3 regions of the Oceanobacillus longus genome follow, and region 1 is predicted to be linked to each of the others. Evidence: riboswitches for the same ligand, from Rfam matches in the RefSeq annotation. Region 1 holds a riboswitch; each other region holds the start of a gene.

Region 1 (10,449 bases):
ATTCAAGTTAACTTAATCTGTAAGTTCGTCTATTTTTTTAAGTTCCGACTGCAGTACACGGTGAGCTGCTATTAGCTCATTGTCTACATTTTTACCAAACACACTAACTAATACATCATCTGTTTCTTCTTCTAATTCGATTTGGACTTCGTACTCAACCGCGTTAGATACATCAAACGAAGTGAAATCCGAGGATTCTGGTTCCACTTCGAGTGTTTCATCGCCAATTTCTATTTTATCTCCATTTAAAGCAAAAACTTTGATGTGAGCTTCTGTTTCATCGTCTGTGTCATTATTTAAAACTTTAACCATAACGAATGATGCGGTCGTAAGTGGACCGTTTGCATTTTCTAATGGTCCCGTAGAGAATACCTTTGACATGGTCGTTCCCCCTTTCCTATGATTTGGCAATAATTTTCTACTGCCACTAGTATTTATATGTTGGCTCTACATTTCCGTAATGGCTAATCCCCTCTACTATTCGTCCATTTTATGATATGTATGAAAGAAGCATAGATTTACTAGACTTATGATATCCTGTTAAAGTCTAATTTTTCAAGAAAATGCACTTTAACTTAAAGAATGCGCATTTCAGTGAAATGCGCTCTAAGTTCAACAGAATTATCATTTAATAGAAATGCAAGTTAGGATTCTCAGCCAATAAATTGCATCAATAGCTGGTTAAATGTATCACGTTCTTCCCAGAAAAGACCATGCCCACTATAGGAAAACGGAACGAGATGAGAATTACTTATTTTTCTGTTCAGTTCCTCCGCCTGCGCAAAGGGGATCACTTTGTCATGGATACCATGAGCAATTAGCGCATTCGTATTTATTTTACCAAGATCTTCATATAATGTTTCATCTCTTAATAATTTAATAACAGCTGCTGTTGACCAACCCGCAGCCTGTAACCCCATTTGCAAGAACCACTTTGAAAACGGAACACTAATATATTGAAAGAAAAAAGTATCTGTTACTTCTTGCATCATTTTAGGACGATCATTGAGCGCACCCTCGAGAAGTTCAGCGGCCGTTTCTGCAGTGAAGCCAATAGGAGCCGCAGCATCAATAAGAACAAGCTTGGATACTCCGTATTCGTTGTATCTTGACATATATCGAATTGCAATTGCTCCACCCGTGGAGTGGCCAACAAGTGTAAAATTATCTAACTGGAGCGCATTCACAACAGAGTAGATATCATCTGCCAATCGGTCATACGTATAGCCATCCATCGGTTTATCCGAATTTCCGAATCCCCGCCAGTCTATCCCTATACAACGGTAATCCATGGATGGAAGAACATCAAATTGGTACTCAAACTGTTCATGGGTTAATGGCCAACCATGTAGAAATACAATGGTCTTGCTCCCCCTTGGATTAATATCCTCTACAAATAAATTTACCCCTGGTTCTACCGTTACATAGTATCCCATGCAGATTCCTCCAACAATAACGTATTTTACAATACATTATTCAGCTTGAGTAACATGGGTGAACGTAACAGAGGTTTGCTATTCCGTACTCCTATCTATATACCAAGTAATCCAGTTTATATCTATCAGCATGGGAACGGTTCTGTCGCTTCCGAAATTAAAAACGGAAGCAGGAGAACCGTCCCCATGCTTCCACAAAATCAAAGTTTAACCAAAGTCCGCCCTCGAACTTTTCCTTCTAAAATATCACCAAGTATTTCTGGGAGATCTGTTAATGAAACTTCATTTACCATCTCATTATTCAATGCAGTTGGTTTCATATTGTCACTGAGAAGTTTCCATGCTTCTAATCGTTTATCCATCGGGTACATCACCGAATCAATACCAAGCCAGTTAATACTACGTGAGATAAACGGAATCACCGTTGTTGCTACTTCTACCCCACCAGCTAATCCGCATGTTGCAACAGATCCACCGTATTGTAATGTCGTAAGGATATATTCCAGTGTTTTTCCACCGACAGGATCCACTGCAGCAGCCCATCTTTTCTTGCGTGCCGGCTGCGCATCTGTAGCTACGATTTCATTGCGGTGGATAACTTCTTTCGCACCTAACTGTTTTAGATATGCTTCTTGATCTGCTTTACCGGTACTTGCTACAACTTCATAGCCTCTATCAGCCAAAATATTGACTGCAATACTGCCTACTCCACCTGTAGCACCTGCAACTAATACAGGCCCATCCTCTGGTTTTAATCCAGCAGCTTCAAGCTTTGCAACAGATAATGCTGCTGTTAATCCTGCTGTTCCAAGGATCATAGCTTCTTTTAATGATAATCCTTCAGGAAGAGGAACGACCCACTCTCCGGGTACTCTTGCTACTTCACTAAATCCGCCAGAATGTCCTGTCCCAAGTTTATAGCTGGTAACAATCACTTCATCACCCTCTTTATAACGTGTATCCGTTGATTCCATGACTGTCCCTGACAAATCGATTCCAGGTATTAAAGGATAGGATTCTACCAACTGATTCTGAATGCCTACCAAACCATCCTTATAATTCACACTGGAGTAAGCAACTTTAATAGTTACTTCACCTTTTGGAAGGTCATCTATCGTTAATTGTTTCACATTCAAATTCGTTTGTTCATCAATTTTATTCAGTACTAACGCTTGAAAATTATCCATATTTAGCCATCTCCTCTACGTATGATTAAATATATCGTAACATATTCACTTTGAAAAATAGTAATGGACTGCATCCGGATTTCTGTTTTAATACCGGTAGGGTTTTTAGAAATTTAATTAAGGGAATAAAATTTTATTGAGTATTTTCTTAAGGAGGAAGGATATGTTTTTTAATGATTGGGAGACAATTGGAAGAACAATTTTATTAGGTTTTTTGGCGTATCTGACTTTGATCTTATTCCTTCGAATTTCTGGGAAGAGGACCTTGTCGAAAATGAATGCATTTGATTTTGTTATTACCGTGGCACTTGGTTCTACACTAGCAACCATCCTGTTAAATAAAAATGTAGCACTCACAGAAGGGATATCCGCTTTATTTATTTTAATTGCTATGCAATATATTGTTGCATGGTTATCAGTAAGGTCAAATTTTTTTGGTAAATTAATTAAGTCTGAACCTGAACTGATTTACTATAAGGATCAGTTCTTTTATAAAGTTATGAAGAAAAATCGTATCCTCAAAGTAGAAATTCTTCAAGCTGCAAGATCAAGCGGCATTGAATCATTGGACATGATTGAAGCCGTTGTGCTTGAGACGAATGGAACGATATCAATCATAAAAAAATCAGATGAATTACATCAATCCACATTGTTTAATGTTAAAAACGATAATGTATTGAAATAAATAGAAATTACTTGCGAGTATGAAGTTAATTGGACTTTTATGGATTGTCATAGCATTGATCCAGGGGCCAATACAAAAAGCCACTATACAGCAATCTTTCTGGTGGTTGAAATAAAAAAACGGGCACATGGTCTTTAATAGACCCTGTTCCCATTTTTTATTTAAGTAAAGAATTACTTTATCTATTCACGAGACGTTTATCTTGACGGTCTTGGCGGTTGGCACACGTCACATTTACGTTGGTTTTTATTTTTAAATTTCGTAAATGTTTTTTCGAAATGGTTACCACACGAACATGTAAATAGTAACTTTTGAGAAAAACCACGATATTCTGTCGACAGCAACTTACTTTCCGAATTTTTCTCTACAAATTCATTTATCTCACCGATTGTCCAACGTTTACCCATTCACTTACACCTCCATTTTTTATCCTAGGCGGAGGCTTTTCTTAGCATCCGTTCAATTAAGAGAAAGTCGTAATTATCCTAAGCGCTTCATTATACCATAAGCGTCTACACAACCAAACGAATCGTTATCTTGAACGCGTACTAAATCGTATAAATAGAATTCCCACTCCCCCACCACTTTAATAATTTAAAGTTATGGGTATAGGCACTTGAATGCTGAACTAGTCATTTCAAAAAAATATTATTTAAGAGAACGGTTTTTATGTCTCTGTAGTGCTCTGAAATCCAATTTTCAACATATTTTAATGTCTATTACACTAAGTTACAAGGTTTTTCACCATTAAAGATTCAACTTTCACACTTTTTAAATAATCTTTTCAACCAACCCAAAATCATTTATACTGGTGATACAAGGAGGTGAATAACGTGGAACAAGAAACCATTCTAAAAGAAATTTTGAATGTATTAAAAAATCACGGAGACCAAATGAATAATAGGTTCGAACAGATGGATAGCAAATTTGAGCAAATCGATAACAGATTCGAACAGTTGGAAAGTAAGTTTGATCAGAGATTCGATCGGTTAGAAAAAAAAGTCGACGGAATTCGAGTTGAATTAACTGAAACCCAGGAAACGACCGATTTCATGTTAAGTAAAACTGCACAGCATGAGAAAAAGCTTCGCCAACTTTCAGAGCAACAACATCAGTAAAATCCCTCACACTACTCCTGGAATCCAATACGGTACTATAGTCATATCAAACAGTGACACGTACTGTTTGATTTACTTATCATTAGGACTGTATCATCAACATATTCACTACCTGATTCCGCTTTTATCCGCGTTGTCATTCAATATCGTATCACGAACCAATTGTTCAACCGTTTCATCTGAATAACCGAGTTCAGCTAAGATTTCTTTATTATGTTGTCCAAGAAGAGGGGCAGGTTTTACCAATTGCCCAGGTGTTGCAGAAAACTTAGCGGGAAATCCGAGTGTTTTCATCGAACCACCAACAGGATGCTCGTAATCCAAAATCATTTCACGTGATTGGATTTGTTCATTATGAAGTGCTTGATCATAGGATAAGATCGGTCCAGATGGAATGCCGTGCTTATCTAGTAAATCAAGCCAGTAATCACTTGACTCTGTTGTAAGTACATTTTCAATTTCGGCCTCAAGCTCTACTACATTTTCCGCACGGATACTGTTTGTTAAAAAGCGCTGCTCTTGGGTCCATTCCGGTTTATGAAGCACGTGCCGGCATAAATTCTCCCAGAGCTTCTGATTTCCTGCACCGATTAAGATAAAGCCGTCTTTTGTTTTAAACCCTTGATAAGGAGCGGAAACACGGTGTGCCGTTCCGTTTCGCTGTGCAACTTCCCCTTTACCAAAGTAAGCGGCAGCCTCCCAAACGGTCCATGCGAGTCCAGAGTCAACGAGAGAAATATCAATATATTGGCCTTTTCCGCCTTTTAAACGATGAATGTAAGCGGTGAGTATGGACTGGATTGCAGTCTCTGCTGCAGCAATATCGTGAATCGCAATTCCAACTTTAGCAGGTTTTCCTTCTTTATCGCCAGTCATATCAATTAACCCGGAAAGGCCTTGTGCCATAATATCAAATCCACCTTTATTCCGATAAGGTCCTGTTTGCCCGTAACCAGAGATGGAGCAATAGATCAGGTTTGGATTGATTACTTTTAAATGGTCATAATCAATGCCAAGCTTCTTCGTTACGCCGGGTCGATAGTTTTCAACAATAACATCAGCGTCCTTGATAAGCTCATAGAAAACATTTAGCCCTTCTTCTGTTTTTAAGTTTAAACACATTCCTCTTTTATTCCGATTGACCATCATGTACATATAGCTTTCTTCATGAATATAGGGCCCCATTGTCCGGGTATCATCGCCTTTTGGATATTTCTCTACTTTAATGACATCTGCGCCCATATCACCTAATACCATCGTACAATAAGGTCCTGCTAAAACTTGTGATAAATCAATTACCTTCATGCCTTTTAATGCTTGTTCCATTTTGATGTACTCCTTTATGATTATTTTCTTGTTGTCTAGTTTTCATAAATGCGTGATCAAGAGGAGGATAGGATATTTTGGAAAAAAGAGTCCTCATGAATCACCTTTATAGAAAATTTGGCTTTCTTTTTTCAAGGAAGGCTTGGATTCCTTCTGTATAATCATCGGAGCTATAGGATTCAAGAATAAGATCTGAAATAGCGTCGGACTCTGTGTTTTCTCCATCGGTAATTGCTTGGATTACTTGCTTAATGCCAGAATTTGCAACCGGTGATTTGCTAAGAATCCGATTGGCAAATGCTAGTACTTTGCCTTCGATTTCCTCTTGAGAATATATGTAGTCGATTAAACCAATGGCTTGCGCTTCTTCTGCTGTGAGGAGTTCTGCTGTATAAAGCAATTCCTTTGTTTTAGATGGGCCAATTAAATTGTATAAACGCTTTGTACTTGCTAAGTTATATACGATGCCGATGTTCGCAGAGGTTATGCCAACCTTACTGCCTGACGTTGCAAACCGGAAATCACATGCGTTCGCAAGCTCCAGACCACCACCGATTGCCAGTGTTTGGATAAGGGCAATCGTCGGCCTCGGAAACCGATATAGTTTTTCAATGGCTCCAAGTGCGAAATCATTATATGCTTTTGCTTTCTTCGCATGCAGGCGGACTTCGAGAAACTCACTAATATCAGCGCCAGCGGAAAAGGCTGTTTCATCCACCCCACGGACAATTAAGAGTTTGATTGTCTCATCCTGTTTCAGATCATCAAGTAATTCTTCGAGCCTTTGAAACATGGCAAGGTTGAAGCAATTCTTTTTTTGTGGACGGTTAATGATTATCGTTGCAATCGCGCCATCCTTTTCAATATAAAGTTCATGTGACATGCGTAATCCCTCCAATTTAATCTTTTTCAATCGTGCTGCAAGTCGGTTTTCGAGCGATTGAATCCCTTTCGAAAAAGAATGCTGCTCCAAATACGCAACATTCTTCTTTTCTTATTTATCCTTATTCATCCCAACTTGCAAGTACTGAACCTTGAAATTCTTCTTCGATAAATGCTTTCACTTTATCGGATTGATACGCATTTACGAATTTTTCAATCACTGGATCATTTTCATTTTCTGCACGTACAACAATAAAGTTAACATATGGTGAGTTGGTTGATTCCAATAGAATAGAATTCTCTTTTGGATTTATTCCCGCCCCTAAAGCGAAATTTGTATTAATTGCAGCTGCATCAACCTCGCTTAGTTGATTTGGAATTTGCGCAGCATCTAATTCGATAAACTCCAGGTTTTTCGGATTATCTACAATATCATAAATCGAAGCTGTTTCTTCTTTGCCTTCTTCTAATGTAATTATCCCAGCTTCTTCTAATATAAATAGTGCGCGTCCACCGTTTGTTGGGTCATTTGGTAATCCAAATTTTGCACCATCCGGAAGATCCTCGATGCTTTCATAGGTTTCCGAATAAACACCCATAGGATTTAGAATGGTTTTACCAACAGGGACTAAATCTGTCTCATGATCTTCATTAAATTGATCTAAGAAAGGTCCATGTTGATAACTATTCGTATCCAAATCCCCTTCTGATAATGCGGAGTTCGGTAGCACATAATCGGAAAACACCTTCACTTCAACATCCAGTCCGTTTTCAGCAGCAACTTCAGCAGCGACTTCTACGATTTGCTCGTGTGGACCAGCAGTTACGCCGACAACTAATTTATCTTCACTTATTGTAGAGCTGTCAGATGTATCATCTCCACAAGCAGCAAGTACGCCAACTAGTAAAATAATCGATAAGATAAATCCTAACTTCTTCATTGCATTTCCCCCTTGTTGTAAGTCACTGATAATAGAAAAGCCTCTCTTATAAGAAAGAGAGGCTTGTAAAATTCTACAGGGATCCTCTCTCATCTTTCAAAACATTACGTTTTGCAGGATTTAGCACCTTACTATGCTGTAACGCATAAAGGTTGCCGAGCTTCAACGGGCCAGTCCCTCAGCTACTCTTGATAAGAGATTTTTACTATTCGATTATCAATTCTATCTATTTAAATTACCGTATAATTCTAATTGCGTCAATACTTATTTTATTTTCTGTTTCATTTCTTTTGTGATTCCATAAGAACAAAAGCGTAAGCGCCCGGTTAGCGACGTATGGACTGGACTGAGCCGTAGGAGATAAGGGAAACACGGTGAGCGTATGCGAACCGATGTTGACTTATCTTACGGAGGTGAGGGAAACACGGTGAGCGTATGCGAACCGATGTTGACTTATCTTACGGAGGTGAGGGAAGTCCAATAGTCATTGGGCGCTGGAGCTGGACGTGGCTGTTTCTGTGTATTTACGTTATCTACAACATACAATTTTATAATTTCCTAAACAATCAAAAAACCGAGCAGTGACAGGCACTGTTCGGTTACAAAGTTACTATACAAACAAGCTTAAAAGTAGTACAAATGCAAGACCACTAACAGAGATAATCGTTTCTAAGACGGTCCATGTGGCAAATGTTTCCTTCATCGACAAACCAAATGATTCTTTAACAATCCAAAAACCTGTATCATTAACATGAGAAGCTATAATACTACCAGCACCTGTAGCCAATACCATTAATGCTAGGTTAACATCTGAATCAGCCACCATTGGTAGAACCAACCCTGCTGTCGTTAATGCTGATACTGTTGCTGATCCTTGTGCTAGTCTTATAATAGCTGCAATTAACCAAGCAAGCAGTAATGGTGAAATGGTACTTCCTTCAAAAACTTCAGCGACATAATCGCCTACTCCACCATCCATCAAAACTTCTTTCAGTGAGCCACTTACACCAAGAATTAGTAATAGCATACCAATAGCTTTTACTGAGCTCTCCGCTGATTCCATAAGATCTGTCATTGGAATCTTACGGGCAATACCCATCGTATAAATAGAAAGTAATACAGAAAGCAGCATTACCATGGAAGGAGTTCCTAAAGTCGCAATAATATCAAAGAATAAATTGTCATCCATTCCGACAGTATCCTTTATAAGGGTGAAGATCGTTGAAAGACCCATCAAAATAACTGGGAATAATGCTGTAAATGCACTTATAGCAAAACTCGGCGTATCTTCCAATTTATATTGTTTCGCATCACCAAGTTTCGCAATGCTTCCCTCACCGGCTTTCTCAAAAGCTGCAGGGACCATTTTTCTTGCATATTTCGTAAATAACGGACCCGCAATAAGAATAGTCGGAATCGCAATAATAAATCCGTATAATAATACCATTCCTATATTGGCTCCATATTGATCAGCAATAACTGTTGGACCAGGATGTGGCGGTAGAAATGCATGGGTTACAGACAATGCTGTAGCCATTGGAAGACCCAACCATAGAAATGATATATTTGTTTGTTTAGCAATCTGGTAAATGATAGGAATTAATAATACTAGACCTACTTCAAAGAACAGCGCTATACCGAGAATAAATGCGGTTAAAATAACTGCCCATTGCACTCTTTTCTCGCCAAATTTTGCAATTAAAGTCATTGCAATCCGCTGTGCCCCGCCTGCGTCTGCGATTAATTTACCAAGAATGGCACCAAATCCAAAAATTAATCCTGTGCTCGCCAATGTGCTTCCAAGACCAGCCTCAATGGACCCCATAATCTCATTTACTGGCATTCCAAGTGCGAGGCCAAGTAAGAATGAAACAACCACCAATGTAATAAACGTATTAATTTTAAACTTCATTATCATAATTAATAGAAGTAAAATACCCAATGCAGTAATAAGTAATGGCATGACTTTCTCTCCCTTTTCTCTTTAAATGTAACGTTCGTATTCTCCTAAACTTTTGTAATTCTAATAGACGAAGTACGTTTGAATTATGTTTCTAAAACTCTATAACAGCTTTTCTAACTTTATCTGGGTTCTTTTCAATAAATTCAAATGCTTCTTTAACTTGATCGACTTGGAATCGATGCGTTACCAGGCCGTTATGAGTTAATTTCTTTGCATTAATCAGTTCCACTACTTTTGAAAATTGATTGGTTTGTAGTCTTGAACCTGTAATGGTTAATTCCTTTTTAGTGATATGCATCATTGCAATCGATGAAGGCGTTTCATTAAAGCCAAGTGTTACGACATTTCCAGCTGGTGATGCTACCTCCACAGCCAATTCAAATGTCTGAGGAACTCCAACTGCATCGATGACCACATTTGCACCCTCGTTATTCGTAATTTCATTTATTTTAGCTATAGAATCAACTTCTGCTGGATTTAATGTGAAATCGGCACCATTATCTTTCGCAAATTCCAAACGTTCATTTGTAAAATCGGAAATAATAACAGTTGCTCCACGCAGTTTAGCCATTTTTAAGACAGTAATACCAATGGGTCCTGCTCCTTGGATAAAGACCGTTTGTCCCTCCTGAACACTCCCTCTCCATGTAGCTTGGGCACCTATTGTATAAGGCTCAGCCATTACCGCTTCGTCCCATTCAATCTCAGAAGCCACTTGATGTACTTGTTTTTCTGGCAATATAACAAACTCTCTCATCCCACCATCTTCATGTACACCAAATACAGAAACTTCTTTACATACGTTTGGTCTTCCACTTTTGCATGCATAGCACTCGCCGCAATAGTTAATTGGTTCAATCACGACATGATCACCAACCGCTACATGATTTACTTCCGAACCAATTTCCACT
Region 2 (10,449 bases), on a different contig from region 1:
CAGTAAAAATACAGCATAGTAAACAATTAAAACGGTAACGGAAAAGCCCAATGTCATTTCTTCAATTAATGGTGTATTTCCACTTGTATATTGGTTCAAATTTGTGTTTGCAAAAAGGATATATTTTGCCCATGACCGCTCCATGAAAAAGAAAACGATTTGATTTCCGACCAACATTAGGAAAATAGCTGTTCCGATTGCGAGTGCACTGTTTCGGAATACAGAGGAGATCATAAATGCGAATGTAGCCATCATGACAAGGGTAACGAGCTGAAATCCATATCCAGAAACAATTTCACCAATTACCGATACGTATTCCAAACCAGTACTCTTTTCCAGTACGATATACGGATTTAAACCTTCGACACCAAAGAAAATGGCACCAACAATCCATGAAAAGAGCAATACGAATAAAAGGGTAAATAAAGAGAAACATAGAACTGCTACATACTTTGAAGCTAATATTTTTGTCCGGGAAATGGGACGAATAAGTAAAAGTTTGATGGTTCCCCATCTAAATTCGTTTGCTACAATACCAGCAGCGACAATAATCGTAAGTAGACTAACGATGGATAATAGCATCTCATTTTCCATTACATACTGCCATGCACCATAGCCTGCAGGTTGAATATCATTTTCCAAGTAATAATTATTAGTTTCAATGAAACTGGAGTTAATACCTTGCAGAAATTCTTCTTCTTCCATTTCTTTTGTTAATACTTCATTTTCTTCTTGTAATGCTTCCCGCCAATTTTCCTGTTCATATGCTTCTTCGAATTCTCCATAGATGTTAGCTATGATACCAAGTCCTAAAATGATTATAGCAAGGATAATGTACATGAACCATGTTGATTTTTGAATATAAATTTTAGTCAGTTCATTATAAACAAGGTTAAAAAAATTACTCAATCGTATTCTCTCCAATCAAATCAAAAAATTTATCTTCCAGTGTAGACTTGGTTACCCCTACTTGGTATACTGCAACATCATTTTTTACTAACGTTTGGATCAGTTCAGGAATTTTCTCTTTTTCACTTTGGAAGGTCAACTGTTTATCATCCTGGACTGCATCAATTTCATGGTGTGTCTTTAATAGTGCAATAGCTTGATCAACTGGCGTTACTTCGATTTGTACCTGCTTTAAGTTATCTTTCTCAGACTTATCATTAACTTGCTGAATCGCAACTAGCTCGCCGTTTTTAATAACTCCAATTCGGTCACACATCAGTTCTATTTCAGATAATAAATGGCTGGATATGATAATCGCCACATTTTCTTCTATTGCCAGCCTGCGAATGTACATTCGGATTTCTCTGATACCTGCTGGGTCAAGTCCGTTTGTTGGTTCATCCAAAATTAATACAGATGGATTATGTAATAAGGCCTGGGCAATGCCAAGACGCTGGCGCATTCCTAAAGAATATCTGCCAACCTTTTCCTTCATTGCTTTTTCAAGACCTACAATGGCAACTACTTCGTTGATACGTTCCTTTGTTATTCCTGGTATCATGCGTACATAATGAGCTAAATTCTGTGCTCCTGTCATGAACGGGTACATTTCGGGATTCTCAACAATTGCACCGACTTCCCGAACTGCTTCTTTATAGTTCGTTTTAATACTTTTACCAAGTATTTGAACATCGCCATCAGAGAGTTGCATCAATCCAACCATCATCCTTATTGTGGTTGTTTTACCTGCACCATTTGGACCGATTAAACCAAATACTTCTCCTTTGTTGATGGTGAAAGACAGCCCTTTGATAATTTCCTTTTTGCCAATCTTTTTTTTTACATCCATCAATTCCATTGCTATTTCTGACATGTAAATTACCTCCATTCTTAAGACTCTGTCCGTTCATACGGACTTGAACTACAAAATGTTTCATATTTTTAAATTAATTACTCAAACTTTTGCAGAGTAAAGTGGACAAATAAGTCTTGGTTGAATAAGGAGGGCTGGAGACACACTGCTCAAGTTGCCGCTGGATAACTATTTACACTAAGCATTCCATTCAAGGCTCTTTTCATTAATGTAGTTACTTTTCTTATGTCGGAATTTCTATAAACTCCGAAGTAACTGCTGGTTTTCTATCAGTATGTAGAAACTTCGGCGACCGCTCTGGGAAATATACTTCGCTTTCCGCGGGCGGCTGGTGAGCCTCTTCATGCTAACGCATTTCAGAGTCTCACCTATGCCTTTCCTCCCGCTGGAGTCTTCGTATATTTCCCAGAGCTGGAAGGTTGCTGACAATGACTACACTTGCTAATAGATAAAATAACCTCCTACAGCTTCACCAGTCCGGATGAGCGAAGGGCGGTGACTCCTGCGGGAACAAATGTTTTCGGTGGGGCGAGTAATCGCAGTCCCAGCACGTGTCCGAAGACCAGAAGAGCGGTTTTCTCTTCGGGGCTGAGGCCGTGCCCTAAGGATGCGCATCCGCCCGTAGCGATTCCGGACGACAGCAATAGCACACATCTTAGAATACCACCCAGAAGTTACGTCGCTTTGTGGATAGGATCTAATAAAGGTAGAGGTTAGTTCGCATTTTATCTCAACTCCGCTATGATTAAAAAGCAATAAATATTACGTAAATATCCTTGTTTTACCAAGGTTAACAAGGATATTAGTAGAGACATTCTAGGTGTGAGTAGCATATTTTCTTTTTACAGGTATTACATAAGTAGCCTGCTCAAATAGTGGTTCCAGAACATATGATGTAATGTACGCAGTCAAGAGCTGCTGTGTGGGGAATTAAATAGTTGTTATGTGAGCTGATAGGAATACGTCAGCTCTTTTTAATTTTATGTTTATTTTACTTCATAACGGGAAATTAAACATTAACAAACAAAACAATTATATTATTGAGAGGAGTTTTTTCATTGAATACAACAGTAGAAAAACAAAAGAAAGCCAAAACAGGATTAATCGTTGCAGGAGTGGTTGCAGGAGCTTCTTCACTCGTTCTTCTTAATAGCAATGCGCGTACGAAAGTAAAGGATACTTCCAAAACAATGAAAGATTCCGTTGGCAAGTATGCTACAACAATTAAAGAAGATCCAAACGGTACAAGAGAAGCACTTATTACCCGAGTTCAAAATGCAACCGATATTTCCAAAGAAGCAATTAACAAAATCCAGGCCATATTGGATACGCAAGTAAAAGATATCAAAGAGACATCAAAAAATGTAGCGGATGAATCGAAAGAAGTCATGTCCTCTGTGAAAGATGCCCAAGGGGACTTAATGGATGTGAAAGATAAAGCAGTAGATGCAAAAGATGAATTACTGTCCGCAAAAGACGATGTAAAGTCAAACACATCATCCGGTAATAAGACAGGATCAACAACAGATCATACCATTACAAAGACTCCTATTAACTAAATATCTATTTGTTTAAAAATGCTCATAAGCCTGTACAGGTTTATGAGCATTTTTTTATTTAGTGGGCTCTTATACGGCGGGTTTAACTATAAAAACAATGGGTAAAATAGTATTAAATGAAACTACGAATAATTAGGTGAGGTAAGATGACTACTACAAGGGACAAATCATTATATATGACAGATAATTCATATCGTATTAATTTCCTAGCCCACAATTTATGGTCGGGTTTTCTCTTTGGAATTGGGCTTGTTGCTTTTATTGATGAATTTATATTTCATCAATTATTGCAATGGCATCATTTCTATGATAAATCAACCACCGAAATCGGGCTGATTTCCGATGGACTATTTCATGCATTCAGCTGGTTTGCAACAGTTGGAGGATTATTTATGGTGGCAGATCTAAGACGACGCAATGCATTATGGTTAAAGCGATGGTGGGGCGGAATGCTACTTGGATCAGGTGCTTTTCAGTTGTATGATGGTATCATACAGCATAAGATTATGCGTCTTCATCAGATTCGTTATGTCGATCACGTTATTATATATGACATCGTATGGAATGTCATTGCAGCTATTATGATCGTATTTGGTACTTTTTTTATTGTAAGAACAGGAAGGGTTGCGAAAGGAAGAAAAACAAATGAATCATGATATGTATCAAGGGTTTAGTCTTCCTTTAGAATACGTAATTGCATTTTGTTTCCTACTTCTTTTAGGCATATATATTGTTGCAGGAATAATAACTAGTAGGAGGACCAGACTCAGGTGGTGGCCATTACATAGATATATTTTCTGGGTTCTGGGAATTTTTTGCACTGCTCTTGCAATTATAGGGCCTATAGCACAATTAGCACATACAGACTTTAGGATCCACATGCTGGTTCATCTATTACTTGGGATGGTAGGACCGCTCTTTCTGGCTCTTGCAGCACCGATGACACTTTTACTGCGAACGATACCAGTTATTGCAGCAAAGAAGGTTACCGGTTTATTGAAAAGCTTACTAATTCGATTTTTGAGTCATCCGATTATAGCAGCAATCTTAAATATGGGTGGTTTGTGGGTGCTTTATACGACCGACCTGTATATACGAATGCATCAAAGCCTTGCTGTATATATTTTGATACATATCCATGTATTTTTGGCAGGTTATATTTTTACGGTTGCAATGATTTATATCGACCCAATAACTCATCGCTACAGCTTTATTTACCGTTCAGTTGTATTGGTGCTTTCACTCGCTTCCCACGGAATACTGGCTAAGTATATTTATGCAAACCCACCTAATGGAGTACCTGTTTCACAGGCGGAATTTGGTGGAATGCTGATGTACTATGGCGGTGATGCAGTGGATCTCATCTTAATTTTTATTCTTTGTCTGCATTGGTATAAAGCAGCTCAGCCCTACTTCGTAGAAAATAAAAAGTTGAATATCAATTGACTAATTACTTGAAAGGCCCTGCTAAAATCATTTTCAGAGCCTTTTTGTAGTGGGCTATAACGAATATATCCCATTCAAATATGATTTAATAGTTGCTAATTCCATTCGAACATTTAGAATATCTTCTTCTTTAATTGCCTCAATCAGTTTACCGATACAATATGCCAGCCAATCTTCTCCCGAAATGCCCTATCTCTTAATTTTTTTCTAACTTCTTTTCCCCAACTTTTAACTGCTTCGGTCGATGTATTTTCTTGAACAGCAATTTTCTTAACAGAAAGATCTTCTATGATATAGTATTTAACCCATTTCCATTGATTCACAGATAGATGCTTTTTTAACCGCTCCCACAACTGATCATTGACTGAAAAGAATTCCCTATAACTTTTAATAGAAGTATTGGATCCCAATCCACGTGCATAGTTACCATCATCATAAAGATATTGCTGATTACGTATAAAATGATCCATTTTTTCTACCGCATTATTTTCTTTACGTATGCGATCGATTAATCGGTTTTTGATTGAATAATTAAAATAAGTTGCCATGGGTCCTTTGTCCGGCTCGTAAGTTTCATAGGCTTTCCACAACGCAAAAAGACCTTCTTCATAGAAGTCTTCATTATTATCACGAATTTGAAGGCGATTGATATAATAGTGTATTCTTTTTTCATTTTGAGTAAAAACCTCTTCAAACGTAAATTTTTGATTATCCTTCATATAAATCATCTCCATTTTCCTATATTTTAAAATTTCGAGAATAAATGATTATTCTATATTAATAATCGAAAAAAGTTGGCGTTTGGGGGTGAAAAAAATATAAAATTTTTACAAAAGTTTATTTTCCGGATACTAGAAGATTCCGCTCTTCATAAAAATATATTTATATTCAGAATATTTATTGTTATAATTAATAAATATCGACTTCTTAGAGAGGTAACTGTAAAAGGGGGATATTTATATGGCAGAATTAAGATGGGATCGCCCAGACAAGCTTCGGATCTTGTTGGATGAAATTGTAAGCTGGAAAAGTATGACATTATCAGAAGGGGAGAGACAATTTCCTGCGAAGTTACGTGCCAAGCTTCAGAATTTGGAGTATTTCCAGCAGTTCCCGGATTATCTTTCCACCCATGATGCTGATTTGAGACGAAAATTTTTAACAGCATTTTATAAACATCCTGAGGCTAAAGAGACAATTTGTCTAATAAGTCATTTTGATACGGTGAATACAGAGGAATATGGCGTTTTGGAACCTTTGGCTACTCAACCAGAGGAACTTACGAAAGTATTATTGGAGAGACAGGATGAGTTTCAAGAAGAAGTACGAAAAGATTTAGAATCGGGAGAATTTCTTTTTGGACGTGGCACAATGGATATGAAGATGGGGCTTGTGATGCATATGAGTCTCATTGAAAAGGCAAGTGTGGAAAAATGGCCAATTAATCTACTGTTATTAACCGTACCTGACGAAGAAGTAAACTCAGCGGGAATGCGTTTTGCTGTTCCTATTCTGGAGAAACTTCAGGAAAAACATCAATTCACATACAAAATATTTTTAAACAGTGAACCTACTTTTCGTCAGGATCCTACCGATATATCCCATTATATGTACACAGGTTCCATTGGAAAATTACTTGCTGCTTCTTTATTTTATGGAAAAGAAACACATGCAGGTGAGCCACTCAGTGGGATGACTTCCCCTTATATTTCTTCTTTCATGACAAGAGAGATGGAGTGGAATGATTTATTTGAGGAAACCGTTCTCGGGGAGACGACACCACTTCCTGTAACCTTGCAGCAAACGGATTTGCGGTTGCATTATTCTACACAGACTCCATACCGTTCGTCTGCCTTGTATAATATATTTCTTATGAAGCGGAGTGCGTCAGAGGCCTTTGATTTGTTTGAGAAGGTAGCGGAAACGGCTGCAGAAAAGTGTAATGAAGCGTATGAACAAATTTGCAAGAGGCATCATGTTGAACCAATTGGAAAAGTAAAAGTGATTCGTTATAAAGATTTAGTAACCTATGCGACCAATAAACTGGGTAAGGAATATGTAAGTGATGTTAAAGCAGATATTCATTACAATGAAGCTTGGGATGATCGAGAAAAATCGCTGCGCATTACCGATAAACTAATGATTCAATGTCAGGAACTTGCTCCTGCAATTATTGTATTGCTGGCACCGCCATACTATCCGGCTGTCAACTCCACTGGTAATGAACTAATCGAATCGTGTACTTCGTTTGTAAAGAAAATTGCACAAGAAAAATTCAACTTGCCTATAAAACGGATTCATTACTTAAATGGAATATGTGACCTCAGCTATGTAAGTTATTCCGGTACTGCAGAAGGCTGGAATGCTTTTGAAGAAAACACACCGGTCTGGGGTGACAGCTATATTTTACCATTCAAAGAAATGCAGAAGCTAAATGCACCTGTTATAAACGTCGGACCGTATGGACACGATGCACATAAACGAACGGAGCGTCTGAATATCAAAAACGCCTTTGAAGAATATCCAATCATCATGGAAGAATTGATTCATATGATAAGTAATGCAAACTAAAAGAGATTCCCTAGTGGGGATTTCTTTTAGTTTGCATTCGTATTAAAAAGATTTGTAAAGATGATAACCTATATTAGTTAAATATTTATAATTAATTAATATTTTACAAAACAACTGTTGACTTTCATGCTTTTAAAAGATACAATACAGATAATTCATATCAAATTACTTGTGTTAATATTTCTTATCCAGAGAGGTGGAGGGAAGGGCCCTATGAAACCTCGGCAACAGGTTGGATTTAATACTGTGCCAACTCCTTCAGGTGAATTACCTGAAAGATAAGAAGAGAAAAAAAGCTAGCCTATTAAAAGGCAAAGTTAGCAAATCCTCTTCTTATAATATAGAATGAGGGTTTATTTTTATTTAACCGATAAATGGAGGAATGAAGTATGAATAACTATTCGGTTACGTACAGTGATTTTACTGGTGACCCGTATAAAGACTGGATTCCGACAGACCAAACAAAAGGTGCTTCAAAAATTCTCCAATGGGCATACGAAACATACGGTGACGCTATTGTTTATGCCTGCAGTTTTGGTGCGGAAGGAGTAGTATTAGTTGATTTAATTTCCAAAGTACAAAAGAATGCTGAGATTGTATTTTTGGATACAGATCTTCATTTTCAGGAAACATATGACTTAATTGATAAAGCAAAGGAAAAGTATCCTGAACTGCGCATTCAACTAAAAAAACCTGATTTGACACTGGAAGAACAGGCTAATCAGCATGGTTCGGCACTGTGGAAACGCCAACCTGATCAATGTTGTTACATTCGAAAAATAAAGCCTCTTGAAGAAGCGCTAAGTGGGGCACCTGCTTGGATTTCTGGATTACGAAGAGAACAATCGCTATCAAGGAGTAAAACTGATTTTGTTAATAAAGATGAAAAATTTAAGTCGATCAAAGTTTGCCCGTTAATTCATTGGACCTGGGATGACGTATGGGATTATATCAAGGAAAATAACCTGCCATATAATGAATTGCACGATCAGGGTTACCCGAGTATTGGTTGTATCCCATGTACATCGAAAGTAACGGATTCTACGGATTCACGTGCAGGAAGATGGTCAGGATTCAATAAAACGGAGTGTGGCCTTCATACAAGCTGAAAATCCTTCTAATTAGATTCACTTTTTAGAAGAAAAATTTTTAAAGTTTAAACCAAGTAAACAACTTTGGATACAATACTTTATGCCTAAATTAATAGACATACAGTTAGGATGGGAAAAATGAAATTATGTGGGGTGAAGAGCTTTGCAGTTAAATGTAATGAATAGTCCTTTTAGTCAAGAGCAAACAGAAAATCTTAATGTCCTTTTACCAACGTTAACGGAAGCACAAAGAAATTGGCTTGGTGGATATCTTGCAGCTATACAGGTAACGGAATCTATTCCAAATGGGGAGACTGCTACCAACGGTATTGCCGTAGCAGCTCCACCTGCTGTTCAGATTGCTTCCAGGGAAGTGACGGTGCTTTATGGATCTGAAACAGGTACTGGCCAAAGACTTGCCGAAGAAGCAATCGGTAAGTTAGAAGGGAAAAATTTAAAGGTAAAAATAGCTGCATTAGATGATTTTAAAACAAAGGATCTAAAAAAGGTTGAAGATTTACTGATTATATCTGCCACCCATGGAGAAGGGGAACCACCAGATAATGCGATTTCTTTTTATGAATTTCTTCATAGCAGAAAGGCACCTAAACTTACAGACGTTCGCTTTTCCGTATTATCTCTCGGAGACCAGTCCTATGAATTTTTTTGTCAGACTGGCAAGGATTTCGATAAGCGTCTAGAGGAACTTGGAGGAGAAAGACTGTATCCAAGAGTCGATTGTGACTTGGATTTTGATGAACCTGCAGAAGAATGGATAGAGGGAGTCTTAGGAGTATTAAATGAAGCACAAGAAAGTGAATCCTCCCTTGCAGTACAGGAAGCAGCTGGAACTATTTTGGAGGAACGACAGGTTTATACAAGGACCAACCCATATATGGCTGAAATCTTAGATAATTTAAATTTGAGTGGGCGAGGATCAAACAAAGAAAATCGTCATCTTGAGTTATCTCTTGAAGGATCGAATCTGGTATTTGAACCTGGGGACAGCCTTGGAATATTACCGCAAAATAATCCTGAACTTGTAGACCAATTAATTAAGGAAATGAAATGGAATCCGGATGAGACCGTTCAAGTGAATAAACAGGGAGAAATCCGTTCGTTAAGAGAAGCATTGCTTTCTAATTTCGAGATTACTAGACTTACGAAGCCATTACTGGAGCAAGCGGCAGTGCTATTCGATAATGAAGCGTTACATGTACTTGTACAACCAGGACAGGAAGAAGCGCGAAAGGTTTATATCGATGGAAGAGATTTGCTCGATTTGGTAAAGGACTATCCACCAAAATCCATTGCACCTAGTGAATTTATTCAGATTCTGAGAAAGATTCCAGCTCGACTCTATTCGATAGCGAGTAGTTATAAAGCAAACCCAGATGAGGTGCAACTAACAATAGGAACAGTAAGATATCATGCACATGGACGTGATCGGGCTGGTGTATGCACGGAACAGATTGCTGAACGTATTGAACCAGGAGAACTTATGCCAGTGTATGTCCACCCTAACCCTAATTTTAAATTTCCTTTTGATACAGAAACACCTGTAATCATGATTGGACCTGGTACTGGTGTGGCTCCATATCGATCTTACTTAGAAGAATTAGAAGAGGAAGATATTAAGGTGAAAACATGGTTATTTTTCGGTGACCAGCACTTTGAAACTGACTTTCTATATCAGACAGAATGGCAGAACTGGCTCAATGAAGGTGTACTTACGAAAATGGATGTGGCTTTCTCCCGTGATACAGCTGAGAAGGTATATGTTCAGCACCGGATGCTTGAAAAGAGCAAGGAAGTTTATCAATGGCTGAATGAAGGGGCACATGTCTATGTATGTGGTGATGAAAAACATATGGCAACTGATGTTCATGCTACACTAACTGCAATTCTCGAACAAGAGGGTGGCTTCAGCCATGAAGAAGCAGAAGCATACTTGGGTGAA
Region 3 (10,449 bases), on a different contig from region 1:
AGTCCGTTTGTCGGCTCATCAAGAAGTAGGATATCCGGGGTGCCGAATAAAGCTTGAGCAAGCAATACTTTTACTTTTTGATCCGCGGGAAGTTCGGCCATTTTCATGCTATGAAGTGACTCCTCAATTCCTAGACCTTTCAGTAATACAGCTGCGTCAGATTCTGCTTCCCAACCATTCATTTCAGCAAATTCGCCTTCAAGTTCTGCTGCACGCATGCCGTCTTCCTCAGAAAAATCAGCCTTCATATAGATGGCATCTTTTTCCTGTTTCACTTTATATAATTTCTCATGACCGATTAATACAGTGTCAATGACATCATGATCTTCAAAAGCATAATGGTCCTGCTTCAAAACAGTGAGGCGCTCGCCAGGAGACATCGAAACGTTGCCTGTTTGCGGCTCAACATCGCCCGATAACACTTTTAGGAAAGTTGATTTTCCTGCACCATTTGCACCAATAACCCCATAGCAGTTTCCAGGTGTAAATTTAAGATTTACATCTTCAAACAACTTTTTATCGCCATATCGTAAACTTACATTATTAACAGTTATCATTCTTGGTTTTTCCTCCAATAAATAAATAGTAATCATCGTAAGCTTACGTTATTTAGCGTAAGATTGCAAGATATCGTAGTAAAATGTTTTAGATATATCTATAGTTATTCACAGTTTCCAAATACTTAAAAGTTTCATATGCTATATAAATAGGAAGTTATTTTATAGAGTGTAAAAAAAAGTCTTGTATATTTCCTGATTTTTTGTAATAGTAGTACAAAAGGCAGTTGTTTTAAAAGAAGAATAAAAAGATCGCCCAACCTTTGAAAGGGGGAAAGTAAATGGGTGAAAAGCTGATTTATTTTCTTTTTACGGATACGGGAAGCTATTTATCGAAAGCGATAAATTATTATACAAAGAAGTCACTGAACCATGTATCCATCGGTTTTGATCCACAGCTTAATGAATTATACAGTTTTGGAAGAAAGCAACCAAGAAATCCGTTTATCGGTGGGTTTATAAAAGAAGATATTGAAAGTGAGTTTCTAAAAAAAGCGTCCTGTGAAATATACAGTTTTTCAGTTTCGGACGAAGATTATTCCGCTGTTATTGAAAATATTAAAGAGATCGAAACAAGGAAAGAATACTATAAATATAATTTTATTGGATTGTTTGGTGTGATGCTGGATATTGAAATTAATCGTAAATCTGCTCTATTTTGTTCTCAATTCGTTGCGACCGTTTTAAGAGATCTGGATAAGTTTAAGTTTGAAAAGCCAGCCTGTTTTATTACTCCTACAGATATTCGCAATTACCCTGGTATGCAATTGGTGTATCAAGGAGTACTTGAAGACTATCAAGATCAACGAGAAATTACTATCGAAGAGACTTTGCCAAAGCAATCATTTATTTTTCTATTATCCAATCGATTTAAGCGCTTGGTCATAAAGTAAGAACCATATACTCTGTAAATGGTTCTTTTTTCATTTATTAAGCTTTTTTTTAGAAGATAGGCACTGCACACTCCTCGTCCCGCCGGAAAGAGATGTTGTTATTTCATAAAATCTATTAACTCCGAAGTAACTGCTGATTTTTCTATAGTATGCAGAAGCTTCGGCGACAGCTCTGGGAAATATACTTCGCTTTCCGCGGGCGGCTGGTGAGCCTCTTCATGCTAACGCATTTCAGAGTCTCACCTATGCCTTTCCTCCCGCTGGAGTCTTCGTATATTTCCCAGAGCTGGAAGGTTGCTGACTATGACTACACTTGCTAATAGATAAAATAACCTCCTACAGCTTCACCAGTCCGGGTGAGCGGCGGGCGGTGACTCCTGCTTAGAACAGACGTGTCCGAAGACCTGAAGAGTGGTTTTCTCTTCGGGCCTGAGGCCGTGCCCTAAGGATGCGCATCCGCCCAGAGCGATCCCGGACGGCGAGATAAGTTACTTCAAAGTTTACCTCAACTGAGACGATTAAAAAGAAAAACACTTATGCAAGAGCCTTTATTAAGGATGCGTAAATCTGTTAAGCTATTTATTAGGAGATGAGGTTATGGAACGTGAGAGTAATTATCGGTTATTAAATTTAAGAAAGTTGTTATTTGAAAAAACCGATGAACAGAATGAATTGGGAATTCAGGAAATGATTGAACGTTTGCAGTTGGAGATGACAGATACGAGTTTTGACAAACGGACAATCAAACGGGACCTGGAAATACTGGATGAGACAGATTTCGAAATAGTACGCAATACAGGAAAGTTTGGGAAGATTCTATATAGTCACCAGGCACGTTTGTTTGAAACATACGAGTTACGATTAATTATTGATGCGGTATTATCGGCGCGCTTTATTACAGAAAAGGAAAAGAATAATTTGATTGATAAAGTGAAAAAGCTGACAAGCAAACGAATAGCAAATACATTGCCGGAACCTATCCTATTCAGTCAAACATCGAGTATGGATTATGAGATGGTAAAACTCAATATTGATTTTGTACATAGAGCTATATCGGAGAAGAGGGTGCTTACCTATCAATATGGGAAATACAACATACATAAGGAATTTGAATACAACAGAGATGGTGATCAATACTTCGTGGAACCCTATGCGTTAATTTGGCAAAATGATTACTATTATCTGATCGGCCGTTTTCAACAAAATGATCAAATGCGACATTATCGCCTTGATCGAATACGTCATATTAAAATAAATGAAACTAAATTTGTCCGTAAAAATTTTAATCTACAAGACTATGTCAATCAAAGCTTCCATATGTTTGCAGGAGAGGAAATATGGATCAAAATTCGATTTCATAAAGATCTTGTGAATGTAGTGCTCGATCGTTTTGGACAAGAAGCAGATATGAAAGAGCTCGATGAAAATTATTTCGTTTTAAAAACAAAGGCAAAGCTATCGGATGGATTAATTAATTGGATTTTGACCTGGGGGAATAAGGCAAAAGTGCTTGAGCCTGAACATCTGAAAGAACGGATGAAACGTCAAATTCAAAAGATGATGGAAGTATATGAATAGTATACAGAGAAGGAGATGCATTTTTTCATGCAGCTCCTTCTAATTAATCTCTTAGCATTTCGATCCCTAATGTTTCATAAGGGATTTTTAATTTAAAGGCAAGATTGTTGGCCTCTAAATCAATTGTTTGAACGGCAACTTGAAAGTTACTTTGAATATCCATATCTGTAACGGCAACATATATTTCCTGTTCTTTTGGATTAACGGTAACCCATTCAGGCATAGGAAGATATTTATCCATATATTCCATGATTTTTTGATTTGGGAGCTCAAGTAGCCCTACGGATATGGATCGTTGTTGTAAAATCAGGTCCCCATTCTCCTGGACTAAGGGTTCAAAATGAACGGATAGCGGAACAGTTGTTGAAAATACAGGAAGCTCACCAATCAGATGTACATCATCTTCCAAGGAGATTCTGTAATGATGTCTTGTATCTCCCAGTAACTTTTCAATATAGGCATTGACTAGACTGTTCAAATTTTGTTTCGATGTCCGTATAACAAATTCAGAACTATCCTGTTCCATTTGTTCTTCCGTAACTGGTATTTCGTTTTCTGATACAGGCCAAAAAATGAGTGAAAGCAACAGTATAATGATAAATATATTAAAGGCAAGTAAGCTATAAAAAAGCTTTTTCCATTTATTCTTCATCTTCAAACGCTGTATTCTTTCTTTCATAGCGTTCATCCTTATCTAATCGTAATATATTCAAGTACCCGTTTGGCAATCCGATAATATCCTTCATAGTTCGGGTGGAAATTATCATCAGCAAATAGAGTTGTCTCTGGGTCTGTATCCGTATCTGTAAATAAATCTTCCGTAGGTATAAAAGTTGTATTTTCATAGTCGCTCACAACATTATTTCCGGTAGTGTTCCAAGTTTCGACGATTAAATCCAGTTCTTTTATATCCTGAAAATATTGTTTAAATGGGTTATAAAACCCAAGCAGGTAGATTTTAGTATCCGGGTTCAGTCTGCGAATTTCTTCAAATATTTCACGGAGTCTTTTCTCGTAATTATCCAGTTCAAAAACAAAATCCTCCATTACCAGATTGGTGAAGTTTTCTTTAGCTACTTGCATAATATCATTGGCACCAATGGTAATCAATACGATATCGGCATCCTTAATAGAACTCGCAATTTCCTCATCTTCTAAACGCATTAATAGGTGATCTGTCCGGTTTCCACGCTTTCCGAAGTTATCAATTTGAGCAATTTGCTTGTTGCCATTTATCGTCCGATCCAAAATCCCTACGTACCCGTTTTGTTCTGTTTCGTCACCAACACCTTGTGTAAGGGAATCGCCAATAGCGACAATATGAGTCTCCTGGTTTGTAAAGAAGTCCACTGTGCTTTGTACTGTTTCAGCTATAATCTGTGGAAATGTCCGTTGTTCTGTTTCTTCCGATTCAGCCTCATTCGTTTCCTCTTCTTCTTCGAATTCTATCTGTTCTTCCAATTGTGACTCTTTTTCCGCTTCCTCGGATTTCATAAAAGGCTCGGAGGTTTTCGAATCTGTTTGATTCATAAAATAAATAATTGCCGTACTACTAATAATTACGATTACTAAAATAATAAATATACTTTTTTTCTTCATGTCATCACACCTAAGCAGTTAGCTGTTATATTTTATGTAAAGGAATGTCTATTTGTCCATCTAAATCTATTCTAATCATATACCCTATTGAAGCAAATACCAATCTATGAAAGTTTTCAATTTTCGATAGGTTTTCCAACTCTTATATTACCTTTATAAACATCCTTTTAATAGTGTTATCAATAAAATAAGAAGTTAAACTTTTGAACTAAAAAAATCACCTTCATTGAAGAAGGCGATTTTTGTTATGGTATTAAAGAACATTCCCTAAGTTATGGATTTGTAAACCAGTTTTCATCAAACGTTTATCGTCTCCCTCAATGAATTACTACGGATGGCAAGAGCTTCTTCAGCAGGATTTTTACCTTTAATAAGGATTATTCCCGCAGCTTCGGCATGTTCTAATAATTCCTGATTGTTTGTATGCTCGGCAAAGATAATTTTCCCTTCTTTATTAATTAGTTGCTCAATAATAGTGGAAGGGAGTTCCTTGCTGTTTACCCATAATGCATCAATGGGGGACGGGTACGCTGTTAATTTCTCGTACGCTTCCTCCGAACCTTCTCCAATCTGGATAACCTTGAATCCTTGTTTTTCCAAAGTGAGTCTGGAAGCATGATCAATATCGATGCTTGCAATTACCTTTGGACGTAATCCGTTACTACGGTCAAATGGTGATGAAAGGAGCCATTTGATTGCCTCTGCTTCTTCTGACACGTTTGTTAAACCTGTTTGTCCCGTTGCATTGCCGATTGCCTGATCCAAATCTGCAAGTATGTCCTCAACAGCTTCGAGTCCAATGGATAGACGAACAAGTTCTTCCGTCACACCGCTTTTTTTCAATTCCTCAGCACTTAATTGTTGATGTGTTGTTGAGGCAGGGTGAATAATTAATGATTTTGCATCTCCAACATTGGCAACATGTGACCATAGCTTTACACTGTCAATCAACTTTCTGCCGGCATCACGACCACCTTTAATACCGAAAGTTATAATGGAACCATAGCCGAGTTTGAAATATTTCTGGGCAAGCTTATGAGAAGGATGTTCTGCCAGTCCAGGGAAACTAATCCATTCCACAGCAGGATGCTTCTGTAAATATTGTGCAACCTTTTGTGCATTTTCTGTGTGTCTTTCAATACGCAAGTGAAGTGTTTCGAGACCTTGTAAAAGTAGAAATGCGTTTTGTGGACTTAGGCAAGCTCCAATATCACGTAATAATTGAACACGTAATTTTGTAATAAAAGCAGCTGGGCCAAGATCTTTGTATTTCAATCCATTGTAGCTCTCATCAGGCTCTGTGAATCCCGGGAAACGTCCGTTATCCCAATTGAATCTTCCGCCGTCTACCACAATGCCACCAATCGTTGTCCCATGTCCTCCAATCCACTTTGTTGCAGAATGAACAACAATATCAGCGCCCCACGTAATTGGTTTTGCAATATATGGTGTGGCAAAGGTATTATCGATAATTAAAGGAATTCCGTGTGCATGGGCAATATCGGCAACCTTTTCTACATCAAATACATAAAGACTTGGATTCGTTATAATTTCTCCAAAAACAGCTTTTGTTTTATCAGTTATTGCTGCTTCAATTTCATCTGGATTGGTTCCATCAACAAATTTGACGTTTATTCCATAACGAGGAAGTGTCGTAGCAAATAGATTGTATGTACCGCCATATAGATTACTATCTGCAATAATTTCATCACCAGAGCCTGCAATATTCAAGATTGCCAGGGTAATTGCGGCCATCCCTGATGAAGTAGCTACAGCCCCTATGCCGTCTTCGAGTTGAGCTACTCGTTGTTCAAATGCATCCACTGTCGGATTCATTATTCTTGAATAAATATTTCCCGGCTCAGCTAATCCAAACAAATTTTGTGCGTGTTCTGTGTCCCGGAATACATAAGAAGTAGTTTGATAGATTGGAACTGCCCGTGAACCTGTTGTTGGATCTGGCTGCTGGCCTCCGTGAAGTAATACGGTTTCTGAATTTTGAACATGAAATTTTGTCATAAGTAATTCCTCCCATTTAATTAGTTTTCTTCATATCTGGAGGAAGAGGATAAGCAAAAAGCCCTCTTCCTAAGAAGAGGGCGTATGTACGAATCAGTCCTCCTCTTATCTTCCAGATCAATCGATGATCTGTAGGATTTAGCACCTTTAACAACAGACGAGTCTGCTCTATGGTTGCCGGGTTTCGCAGGGCCTATTCCCTCCACCACTCTCAATAAGAGATTGCTTTATTATATTAGTGTGAGTATATAATGTTTTCGAATAATTGTCAATAAGGTTTCTGAAAAATTAATATTTAACTCAACTTTCGCAGAGTGAAATGGACATATAAGTCTTGGTAGATTAGGAGGGTTGGATATATTTATACGCCAAAGCTATTTACGATTACTTTAATTACCTTTTCTATAAATTGCGACGTAACCTAGGTTTATCCTGGGAGATAAGTACTTCTGCTGCCGTCCGTGATCGCTCTGGGCGGATGCTTTCCGCGGGCACGGCCTCAGCCTCCTCGAGAAACCCACTCTCCGGGGTCTTCGGACACGTGCTATTGCCGCAGGAGTCACCGCCCGCCGCTCACCCGGACTGGTGAAGCTGTATAATGTGATGCTATTTCAGCTATTCGCAAGAAGTAATTGTCAGCAACCTTCTAACTAGCTATGGGAAATACACGGAGACTTCTGCGGGAGGAAGGCATAGGTGAGACTCTGAAATGCGTCAGCATGAAGAGGCTCACCAGCCGCCCGCGAAAAGCGCAGTGTATTTCCCAGAGCGATCGCCGAAGTTCCCTATTCTAGTTCTTAGTTTATCTCAACTCTGTGATGATTAAACGGCTATAAACAGTACGAAAACATCCTTTTTTTACCAAGGTTACCAAAGTGGTTATTAAAGATATTCTAGTTTACCCCAGTTAACTGTTGGAACCTATACAAGCTATTCCGATTTGGTCTGTCTCTTTGGTCTTTTGTAGACAGAGAACATATAGATGAACAATGCAGTCCATATAAGGATAAATGTAATTAAATGGGCCGTGGTGAACGTTTCATTGTAAAGAAATACACCTAAAATAAGCATCATGGTTGGTGTGATGTACTGCAGGAAACCTACCATTGCTAAAGGGATCTGTTTGGCTCCACTTGAAAAGAGTAATAAAGGAACAGCTGTTGCGATTCCAGCTCCAATTAAATATAGATTTGTAGCGGTAATAAATGGCTGAATCGTAAAGGAATTTACTGGAATTACCCATAAATAAATAAGGGCAACTGGAGCAACAATCATTGTTTCAATCGTTAAACCATATAAAGCACCAATATCAACCGTTTTTTTCAACAAGCCATACAATGCGAACGATGTGGCCAGCAGCAGAGATACCCATGGGAAAACACCATAGCTGAAAGTAAGGTAAAGCACACCAGCTGCAGCAAGGATAAAAGAAATGACCTGTCCTTTTGAGACGGACTCCTTTAAGATTATTATCCCAAGTAAAATACTGATTAAAGGATTAATATAATAGCCCAGACTTGCCTGTAGTACATGGCCACTGACAACTGCCCAAATAAATAAAAACCAATTCAAACTGATGACGATAGAAGCTGCAGTAATACCAAATAACTTTTTTCTATCCTTAATAATTGCATGGCATTCGCGAATGAATGGCCGCCATTTTCCTAATGAAATAACAAGCAGAAGCATAAAAGCACATGACCATACAATGCGATACGCTAGAATTTGGCCAGCAGGAACATATTCGAGCTGTTTCCAGTACATTGTAAGAAAACCCCATAGGAGATATGCACTGAATGTATATAGAATCCCTAGCTTTGTCTGACGACTATCCATCTTTTTACTCCTTTTCAAATGAGACTATGATAATAGTAGATTGAAAAAATGAATAAAGCAATAAATGGGCTTGGAAACCATTGAAGAAAACGCTTTCAAGTAAGTGCGATTTCCTTTATGATAGTAGTAAAGATTATAAATTGTAAATGTATGTGAAGGGAGTCATTTCATGAAAAAGAAACAGGACCATTTTGAAACTGCTGTCATCCATCAGGGCTATGATTCAAAAAATATGCTTGGAAGTCTCACTCCACCAATTTTTCAAACTTCTACTTACACTTTTGAAAATGCAGAACAAGGAGAACGTCGCTTCGCTGGTGAAGAAGAGGGGTATATTTACTCCCGACTTGGTAACCCGACTGTTCGTGTCCTTGAAGATCGGATGGCAGCATTGGAAAACGGTGAAAAAGGTCTTGCTTTTGGGTCAGGCATGGCGGCAGTCTCAGCTGTCTTAATTGCATTGACCAAGGCAAATGATCACATTGTCTGTTCTTCTGGATTGTACGGTTGCACATTTGGACTATTGACGATGATGGAAGAAAAATACAATATCATTACGAATTACACGGATATGAAAACAAAAGCTGAACTCCGAGCGGCCATAAAACCTGAAACTGTTGTCATTTATGTGGAGACACCAATCAATCCGACAATGAGGCTCATCGATTTACAGATGGTAGCTGAAGTTGCAAGAGAATATCATATACCTGTAGTCGTTGATAATACGTTTTCTACCCCATATTTACAACGCCCACTAGACCTCGGTTGTGATGTCGTTATTCATAGTGCAACGAAATATATCGGAGGACACGGGGACGTTATTGCTGGTTTGGCGGTAGGGAAAGAATCATTTATCGATTTAGTTGCACGCACAACACAAAAGGATATTGGTGGTGTGCTATCCCCATTCGATGCCTGGCTTTTGATTCGAGGGCTCAAAACATTGCCTGTTAGACTTGATCGTCATTGTGATAATGCAGAAAAAATCGTAGAAAAACTAAAGGATCATCAAAAGGTAGCATATGTTTATTATCCAGATGACGAAAAGAACCCTGATATTTCTATCACAGAAAAGCAAATGAAACGTGGGGGAGGGGTTATCTCCTTTGAAATCAAAGGAGATAAGAAAGTGGCGCAGCAAGTACTGAACCATTTAACTTTCTTAAAAATTGCAGTGAGTCTTGGAGATGCAGAATCATTGATCGAGCACCCTGCCACAATGACCCATGCAGTAATTCCAGCTGAAACCCGTCAAGGAATGGGAATAACTGATCAATTGATTCGACTCTCAGTCGGTCTAGAAGCATGGCAGGATATTTGGTCTGACTTGGATCAGGCTTTAAACAAAATATAAAAGGGTATACTTCACTTATACACGTCTGAACCAGTAAAAGCTGGAGCAGACGTGTTTTTGTTTTGTATCGATTATAAGTCGGGAAAAGTTGCGGAAATGGAAGACATTAACGTTGTCAATTTGTCTTAATTATCTTGGAATAAATTTCTATGCTATATTATAAAGTAGAAGATTACATACACACTCTAAAGAGGAGGGGGCTGTCAGTCATGGAAATACTATCTTTTTTATTAGGATTTATCATTTTTTTAAATATAGCATTAGGGGCTTCCATTGTATTCTTGGAAAGAAAAGATCCCACTTCTTCATGGGCTTGGCTAATGGTCCTTCTATTTATACCAATTGCAGGATTTTTCCTTTATTTGATCTTTGGCAAACCAATAAGCAAACGACGGATTTTCACATGGGATAAAAGAAGTAGAATGGGTGTCAAAACAGCTGTTCAAGCACAACTAAGATTAATTGAAGAAAAGGAACATATCTTTAATAACCAGAAATTAGCCCCATACGCAGATTTGGTATATCTTCATTTACGGAATGATGATTCCATTTTTTCGCAAAATAATCATGTCGATATTCTTACCGATGGAGAAGAAAAGTTTAATGCATTAAT

What was found. A riboswitch is a leader RNA that binds a small molecule or an ion and turns the genes downstream of it on or off. The one in region 1 is predicted to bind S-adenosylmethionine.
Region 2: it holds a riboswitch for S-adenosylmethionine, as region 1 does, so the genes downstream of both, ACFOUV_RS11020 (phosphoadenylyl-sulfate reductase) here and ACFOUV_RS00900 (MetQ/NlpA family ABC transporter substrate-binding protein) in region 1, are expected to answer to the same signal.
Region 3: it holds a riboswitch for S-adenosylmethionine, as region 1 does, so the genes downstream of both, ACFOUV_RS06525 (PLP-dependent aspartate aminotransferase family protein) here and ACFOUV_RS00900 (MetQ/NlpA family ABC transporter substrate-binding protein) in region 1, are expected to answer to the same signal.

Annotation. Positions count from the first base shown of each region.
Region 1 is NZ_JBHSAO010000001.1:189,030-199,478, reverse strand. Features, by position in the region: gene ACFOUV_RS00940 (hypothetical protein) at 13-381, opposite strand; gene ACFOUV_RS00935 (alpha/beta fold hydrolase) at 654-1,436, opposite strand; gene ACFOUV_RS00930 (acrylyl-CoA reductase family protein) at 1,637-2,623, opposite strand; gene ACFOUV_RS00925 (DUF421 domain-containing protein) at 2,787-3,308, shown strand; gene ACFOUV_RS00920 (hypothetical protein) at 3,506-3,715, opposite strand; gene ACFOUV_RS00915 (hypothetical protein) at 4,142-4,426, shown strand; gene ACFOUV_RS00910 (CaiB/BaiF CoA transferase family protein) at 4,535-5,752, opposite strand; gene ACFOUV_RS00905 (enoyl-CoA hydratase/isomerase family protein) at 5,859-6,635, opposite strand; gene ACFOUV_RS00900 (MetQ/NlpA family ABC transporter substrate-binding protein) at 6,757-7,575, opposite strand; SAM riboswitch class I at 7,662-7,773, opposite strand; gene ACFOUV_RS00895 (gluconate:H+ symporter) at 8,186-9,538, opposite strand; gene ACFOUV_RS00890 (zinc-binding alcohol dehydrogenase family protein) at 9,630-10,449, opposite strand, start outside.
Region 2 is NZ_JBHSAO010000008.1:71,078-81,526, reverse strand. Features, by position in the region: gene ACFOUV_RS11055 (ABC transporter permease) at 1-909, opposite strand, end outside; gene ACFOUV_RS11050 (ABC transporter ATP-binding protein) at 902-1,822, opposite strand; gene ACFOUV_RS11045 (hypothetical protein) at 2,881-3,381, shown strand; gene ACFOUV_RS11040 (DUF2243 domain-containing protein) at 3,528-4,037, shown strand; gene ACFOUV_RS11035 (cytochrome c oxidase assembly protein) at 4,027-4,827, shown strand; gene ACFOUV_RS11030 (sigma-70 family RNA polymerase sigma factor) at 4,971-5,546, opposite strand; gene ACFOUV_RS11025 (M20/M25/M40 family metallo-hydrolase) at 5,788-7,398, shown strand; SAM riboswitch class I at 7,580-7,683, shown strand; gene ACFOUV_RS11020 (phosphoadenylyl-sulfate reductase) at 7,788-8,507, shown strand; gene ACFOUV_RS11015 (assimilatory sulfite reductase (NADPH) flavoprotein subunit) at 8,653-10,449, shown strand, end outside.
Region 3 is NZ_JBHSAO010000003.1:128,388-138,836, forward strand. Features, by position in the region: gene ACFOUV_RS06500 (ABC-F family ATP-binding cassette domain-containing protein) at 1-557, opposite strand, end outside; gene ACFOUV_RS06505 (hypothetical protein) at 839-1,450, shown strand; gene ACFOUV_RS06510 (helix-turn-helix transcriptional regulator) at 2,048-3,028, shown strand; gene ACFOUV_RS06515 (YpmS family protein) at 3,072-3,707, opposite strand; gene ACFOUV_RS06520 (SGNH/GDSL hydrolase family protein) at 3,719-4,627, opposite strand; gene ACFOUV_RS06525 (PLP-dependent aspartate aminotransferase family protein) at 4,925-6,646, opposite strand; SAM riboswitch class I at 6,749-6,867, opposite strand; gene rarD (EamA family transporter RarD) at 7,577-8,482, opposite strand; gene megL (methionine gamma-lyase) at 8,652-9,836, shown strand; gene cls (cardiolipin synthase) at 10,046-10,449, shown strand, end outside.